Robiginitalea biformata HTCC2501: one gene and its partner. The protein of the gene in region 1 binds, or shares a complex with, the protein of each later gene. Links are inferred from orthologs where the notes say so. Each region holds a gene or a part of one and is shown on either strand. Other genes may lie near its edges.

Evidence for each region.
Region 2: rpsT (region 1) and rpsL share a complex: the UniProt entries of both Bacillus subtilis proteins name them as parts of the 30S ribosomal subunit. The link is inferred for Robiginitalea biformata HTCC2501 from one-to-one orthologs.

Annotation. Positions count from the first base shown.
Region 1 is NC_013222.1:1,595,294-1,598,533, forward strand. Bases 315-3,227 are described here. They hold rpsT (30S ribosomal protein S20), read left to right. Parts: upstream 315-1,601; coding sequence 1,602-1,853; downstream 1,854-3,227. Other genes in these bases: proS (proline--tRNA ligase), read left to right, coding at 315-1,244; RB2501_RS07070 (hypothetical protein), read right to left, coding at 1,931-2,668; RB2501_RS07075 (hypothetical protein), read right to left, coding at 2,671-3,227. Also shown: more of proS, read left to right, coding at 1-314; more of RB2501_RS07075, read right to left, coding at 3,228-3,240. UniProt on the Bacillus subtilis protein: Binds directly to 16S ribosomal RNA.
Region 2 is NC_013222.1:1,459,096-1,462,279, forward strand. What follows is about bases 108-2,964. They hold rpsL (30S ribosomal protein S12), read left to right. Parts: upstream 108-1,277; coding sequence 1,278-1,652; downstream 1,653-2,964. Other genes in these bases: RB2501_RS06405 (SusC/RagA family TonB-linked outer membrane protein), read right to left, coding at 108-708; rpsG (30S ribosomal protein S7), read left to right, coding at 1,675-2,151; fusA (elongation factor G), read left to right, coding at 2,157-2,964. Outside these bases: more of RB2501_RS06405, read right to left, coding at 1-107; more of fusA, read left to right, coding at 2,965-3,184. UniProt on the Bacillus subtilis protein: With S4 and S5 plays an important role in translational accuracy. Interacts with and stabilizes bases of the 16S rRNA that are involved in tRNA selection in the A site and with the mRNA backbone.

The DNA of each region.
Region 1 (3,240 bases):
AGGCCAGCCATGTGGAGGGCTTTGCCAAGGAATGCGCGGTTGTGACGCACTACCGGCTGAAAAATGCCGAGGACGGGAGCGGGATCGTCGTGGACCCGGAAGCCCGTCTGGAAGAGGAACTCATTGTCCGGCCCACATCCGAAACCATTATCTGGGATACCTACCGGCGTTGGATCCAGTCCTACAGGGACCTGCCGTTGCTGATCAACCAATGGGCCAATGTGGTCCGCTGGGAAATGCGTACGCGCCTGTTTTTGCGGACGGCAGAATTCCTCTGGCAGGAAGGGCACACGGCACACGCCACGGAGGCCGAAGCCATTGCGGAGGCAGAAACCATCCTGGACGTCTACGCCACCTTTGCCGAGGAGCATATGGCCGTACCGGTGATTAAAGGGACCAAGACGGCCGGGGAACGCTTTGCCGGGGCTGTGGAAACCTATTGTATCGAAGCCCTGATGCAGGATGGCAAGGCCTTGCAGGCAGGTACCTCCCACTTTTTGGGGCAAAATTTCGCCAAAGCCTTCGACGTGAAATTCGACAATACGGAAGGCCAGCAGGAATACGTCTGGGCAACTTCCTGGGGCGTTTCCACCCGCCTGATGGGGGCGCTGATCATGACGCACAGCGACGACAACGGCCTGGTGCTGCCCCCGAAACTGGCGCCGATACAGGTAGTGATCGTCCCCATCTACAGGGGGCAGGAGCAACTGGAGGCAATCAGTGCCGTGGTGAACCCGTTGGCGGCCCGGCTCCGGGATCGGGGCATCTCCGTAAAATACGACGACCGGGACACCCATAAGCCCGGATTTAAATTCAACGAATACGAATTGAAGGGCGTCCCTGTACGCCTGGGTGTGGGGCCGCGCGACCTGGCGAACGGCACCTTTGAGGTGGCCCGTCGGGATACGCTGGAGAAACAAGTGGTCCCGGCAGAGGGCATTGAGGAGTATATCGGCAACCTGCTCGGCGAAATGCAGGATGCGATTTATCAGCGCGCGAAGGACTTCCGGGATGCCGGCATCACCGAGGTGGATACCTATGAGGAATTCAGGGAAGTGATCGCCACCACCGGGGGGTTCGTTTCGGCCCATTGGGACGGGACCGACGAGACCGAAGAGCGGATTAAGGAGGAGACCAAGGCGACGATCCGCTGCATCCCGCTCGACCCGAAACCGGATCCGGGAAATTGTATTCGAACCGGGAAACCCTCGCCCTACCGGGTGCTTTTTGCCAAAGCGTATTAGGGTTTAAAAAAACTTTGCCAGTTGTTGGCAGGCAAAAAAAATATTGTATTTTTGCACCTGCCTAATTACAAGGTGCGTTTGGCAACCAGCCGGTTAAGCCGGCCGGCCGCCTACTGAAATATGGCCCGTTCGTCTAGGGGTTAGGACGCCAGGTTTTCATCCTGGTAACAGGGGTTCGATTCCCCTACGGGCTACAAATGGTTTTTCAGCGGCTTTGCCGCCGGGGAAAACCGCCCTTTGAAATATTCGGCCCGTTCGTCTAGGGGTTAGGACGCCAGGTTTTCATCCTGGTAACAGGGGTTCGAATCCCCTACGGGCTACCAGGAAAATAGAGACTATAAAGCGAATTTAGAATTCATGGCAAATCATAAGTCAGCATTAAAGCGCATCCGCAGGAACGAATCTGTGCGTCTGCGCAACCGCTATCAGCACAAGACCACGCGTAATGCAATCAAGAAGTTGCGTTCGGAGACCGATAAGAAAAGCGCCGAAGCCCTTCTGCCCTCAGTGGTCAGCATGATTGATAAACTGGCCAAGCGGAATATCATCCATTCCAACAAAGCGGCCAACCTCAAGAGCAAGCTTACCAGGCAGGTTGCCGGGCTGTAAAAGCGCTTTTTGATACCGAATTGGAACCCCGTTTCGCAACCCCGTTGCGAAACGGGGTTTTTGTTTTGTGTCCCCGGTTAAGGGCTCGATCCATTATTCCCCCCATTCCCGCCGTGATTGCGATTACCCGGTTTTCGGAGTCGTTTCATCCGGATAAATCCCACAAGGAAGCAGCCGTACATGCAATAGATCAACGCCAGGTGTACCGGCCGCGTCCATGCCGCGTATTCGGCCTCCCCGACGGCCACCTGGAAGCGGTGCAGGTTTATCGGCAGGTACCCCAGGTGGAAAACCAGCAGGCCGATACTGATCCAAACCAGCAGGTCCCGCCAGAACAAATCCCGGTTCGCCAGGTGGAATTCCTGAAACAAATAGCCGGCAGAAGAAACGATGAGCAACACCCCGCCTGCCGTATAGGCATAGGCCTGGGATACGGTGGAAAAGTCGTGCTGCCAGGCATTCCAAAGACTTACCCCGACAAATAGCCCGAGCCCGGCGGCCTTGACCCAATCCATGCGGAGGGCCGTGATATACCGGTGATAGAGGATGTAAAAGAATACAACCAGGACCAGGCTGTAAATATTGTAGATGAGCCAGTTGTTGTTGTAGTACATCTCCCGGATCACGATACTGAATGCATCGTAGTCCCTGACGATGATCCCCACCGTTTCGGTGAGCAGCGTATAGGCAAAAAAGACCGGCAGGTACCGCGCAGGGGTATCGTAATATCGGGGAAAACGATAAACGGCCAGGCCCAGTACCAGGGCGTATAACCCGAAAAAAACAAATTCAGCAAGGTCGTCCAGTAGTTCCAATCTCAGTTGCTCAGGAATACGCGCTGAGGCCGCATCCGCCATAAGCCTACCAAGATACACCCGTACATCACAAAAATCAACACCTGCAGGATCCGGGTTACCACCACCGGGTCCATCAGGCCGGTGGGTGCATGCATGTTGCGATAGATGGTTATCGGGATAAACCCTGAATAGAAAATGGCGATGCCCAGAGAAATCCACGACAGCAGGTCCCGGTCGGTAAATGCCCTCCCGGAAACAGACCGGCGGTATATAAGGTACATCATTGAGGAAACCACCAGCACAGCAGACCCGGTAATATAGGTTCCCAGCTGGACCTCATACTGGAAGCTCTGGTACAGCGGGTTGATTAGTGCCGCAATGGCAAGGAGGGTCGAGCCGATGAGGATTGCGGTCCGCGCCGCCCGCCAGGGGATTACCCGGTAGTAGACGAAAAAAAAGTACCCGCAAAAGATCAACAGGTAGACATTGTATATCAACCAGTTGTAATAACTGAAGAACTCATTCAGGAAAATGCTGAATTCCGTAAATTCATAGGTGATGATCCCCAGGATTTCAGTGGCCAGCGTATA
Region 2 (3,184 bases), 140 kb from region 1 along the record:
CTTACCTTGCTCCCCGTACAGGGTAGCTGCAGAGAGCCCCTTCAGTACGTTGACGCTTTCGATGTTGTTCGGGTCCAGGTCCAGGAAACGGGAGGAACCGTTGTTCCCGTCCACAAAGCTACCCTGGGCGTTGGTGTCGCTACTGAAAGGCACCCCGTCCACGATAAAGAGCGGCTGGTTGTCCTGGCTGAAGGATTGATACCCCCGGATAACGATATTGGTCGCAGAACCTGAAATACCACTTTGCTGGGTAATATTCACACCGGAAGCCTTACCCCTGAGGATACGGCCCACATCACCTTCCGTCCGGTTTTCCAGTTGGTCCTCGTCTACCGAGGAGACCGCATAACCAAGCGCTTTCTTTTCCCGCTTGATACCCTGGGCGGTTACAACCACCTCTTCCAGGGCCTGGGCGTCCTCTGCCATCTGAACGTTAATGGTGTTCCCGGCGCCCACGGTACGGTTCTCTGCACGCATGCCGAGATAGGTGAAGACCAGCACATCGCCTTCACTCGCCTGGATGGCGTAGTTTCCGTCGAAGTCGGTCTGCGTACCCGTGGTACTGCCCTGAACAAGGATGTTAACCCCAGGTAGCGGCAGACCGTCTGCGTCGGCAACCGTACCTGAAATCGTCTTTTCTTGTGCAAAGGAAATCTGCACAACCAACGCTAAAAATAGCGTCAGGATTCCATTTAATTTTGTTCTCATTTTTTAATTATTTGAATTAGCTAAGTGCGAAAATCTTAATTCTGTGTTAATAATCCAAACTTATTTTAATAAAACTTTAAGCGCTGCCGGGATAATTCGTAGTCAAAATTTTAGGCCTTTCCCATTTGTCAGATGCGTATTTTTGACCCCGCCTGGTTGCGAAAAAGATAAAATGACTGCTGCCTGCTGCCGAACGTCCACTTTAAGTCTTTCTGGTAACGAGCGTCATTTTCGACCCCGGCTTTCCGGCACGCCTTCACAAGACCGGGGGCGGCAGCTGGAGCAGGCGGCCTGTTCCCGGCCCGTGACACGCGATTGCTTCCCCGCAACTCATGTGGAAGTGTTGGGGAGACACAACCGGGCCCCTATATATATTAAGGTATAACCGAACGGCAAAACCGGCATCCGGGTGCGTGCGGTTTCAGGTGTGCGGAGGGGTCGGTCCGGGGATGAAGGGTTGCGGGGATAAAAATGCCTTAAAATTAAATGTCAGGGATTTGAATTACAGGAAATAATTGCTACATTTGCCAGCCCTTAAACAGGGGTATATTTTTTTATCAAGCGATTTTATGCCAACAATTTCACAATTAGTACGAAAAGGAAGGGCCACAATTACCAAGAAGAGTAAATCGGCTGCTTTGGATTCGTGCCCGCAACGCAGAGGGGTCTGTACGCGCGTTTACACCACCACGCCCAAAAAGCCGAATTCCGCCATGCGGAAGGTTGCCCGGGTGCGGCTTACCAACGGTAAGGAGGTCAACGCATACATCCCCGGCGAAGGTCACAACCTCCAGGAGCACTCGATAGTATTGGTTAGAGGCGGACGTGTGAAGGACTTACCGGGTGTCAGATACCATATTGTGCGCGGGGCATTGGATACCGCCGGCGTAGCCGGACGGACCCAGCGCCGGAGCAAGTATGGAGCCAAACGCCCCAAAAAGTAATTCACCACATTAATCAGAAGCAATGAGAAAAAGACAGGCAAAAAAAAGACCGCTGTTGCCAGACCCGAGGTATAACGACCAGCTGGTGACGCGTTTTGTGAATATGATGATGTGGGACGGGAAGAAATCCGTCGCATTCCGGATTTTCTACGACGCCATGGATATCGTCGAGGAAAAGAAGACGGACGAAGAGAAAAATGCCCTGGAGCTCTGGAAGGAAGCCCTTTCCAATATTATGCCCCACGTGGAAGTGCGCAGCCGTCGTGTCGGTGGTGCCACTTTCCAGATCCCGATGCAGATCCGCCCGGATCGCAAGATTTCCACCGCGATGAAATGGCTGATCAGCTTTTCGCGGAAACGGAACGAAAAATCCATGGCCCAGAAACTGGCTGCCGAGGTGCTTGCTGCGGCGAAGGAAGAGGGCGCGGCCGTTAAAAAGCGCGTGGATACGCATAAAATGGCCGAAGCGAATAAAGCATTTTCTCACTTTAGATTCTAAAGATAATGGCGAGAGACTTAAAATTTACAAGGAATATTGGTATTGCGGCTCACATCGATGCCGGGAAAACCACCACGACGGAACGCATCCTCTTTTACACGGGCGTAAGCCACAAGATCGGGGAGGTTCACGACGGGGCGGCTACCATGGACTGGATGGAGCAGGAGCAGGAGCGCGGGATTACGATTACCTCCGCGGCTACCACCTGTACCTGGCAGTTCCCGCTCGAAAACGGGCAGCCGACCGACAATACCAAGCCTTACCACTTTAATATCATCGACACCCCCGGCCACGTGGACTTTACCGTGGAGGTAAACCGTTCCTTGCGGGTGCTCGACGGACTGGTATTCCTCTTTAGTGCCGTGGACGGCGTGGAACCCCAGTCTGAGACCAACTGGCGTCTGGCGGACAACTACAAGGTGCCGCGGATGGGGTTTGTCAACAAAATGGACCGCCAGGGTTCCAATTTCCTGGCTGTTTGCCAGCAGGTGCGCGACATGCTGAAATCCAATGCCGTGCCCATCGTATTGCCTATCGGGGACGAGGCGGATTTCCGGGGGATTGTGGACCTGGTGAAAAACCGCGCCATCATCTGGAGCGAGGAAAACATGGGGTCTACCTTCGAGGAGATCGACATTCCCGCCGATATGGAGGAGGAAGTGAAAAAATACCGCGCCGAGCTGATTGAGGCCGTTGCGGAATACGACGAAAATCTGATGGAGAAGTTCTTTGAGGACGAGGATTCCATCACGGAAGCGGAAGTTCACGCCGCCCTTCGGGCTGCGGTGATGGACATGAGCATCATCCCGATGATCTGTGGCTCCGCCTTCAAGAATAAAGGAGTTCAGTTTTTGCTGGACGCCGTGTGCCGCTACCTGCCTTCGCCCCTGGACAAGGATGCGATTGAAGGAGTGAACCCCGATACGGAAGAGCCGGCCAAACGGAAGCCGGATCCTACCGCGCCTTTCTCGGCCCTGGCATTTAAAATTGCCACGGACCCGTTTGTGGGCCGCCTGGCATTCTTCCGCTGCTA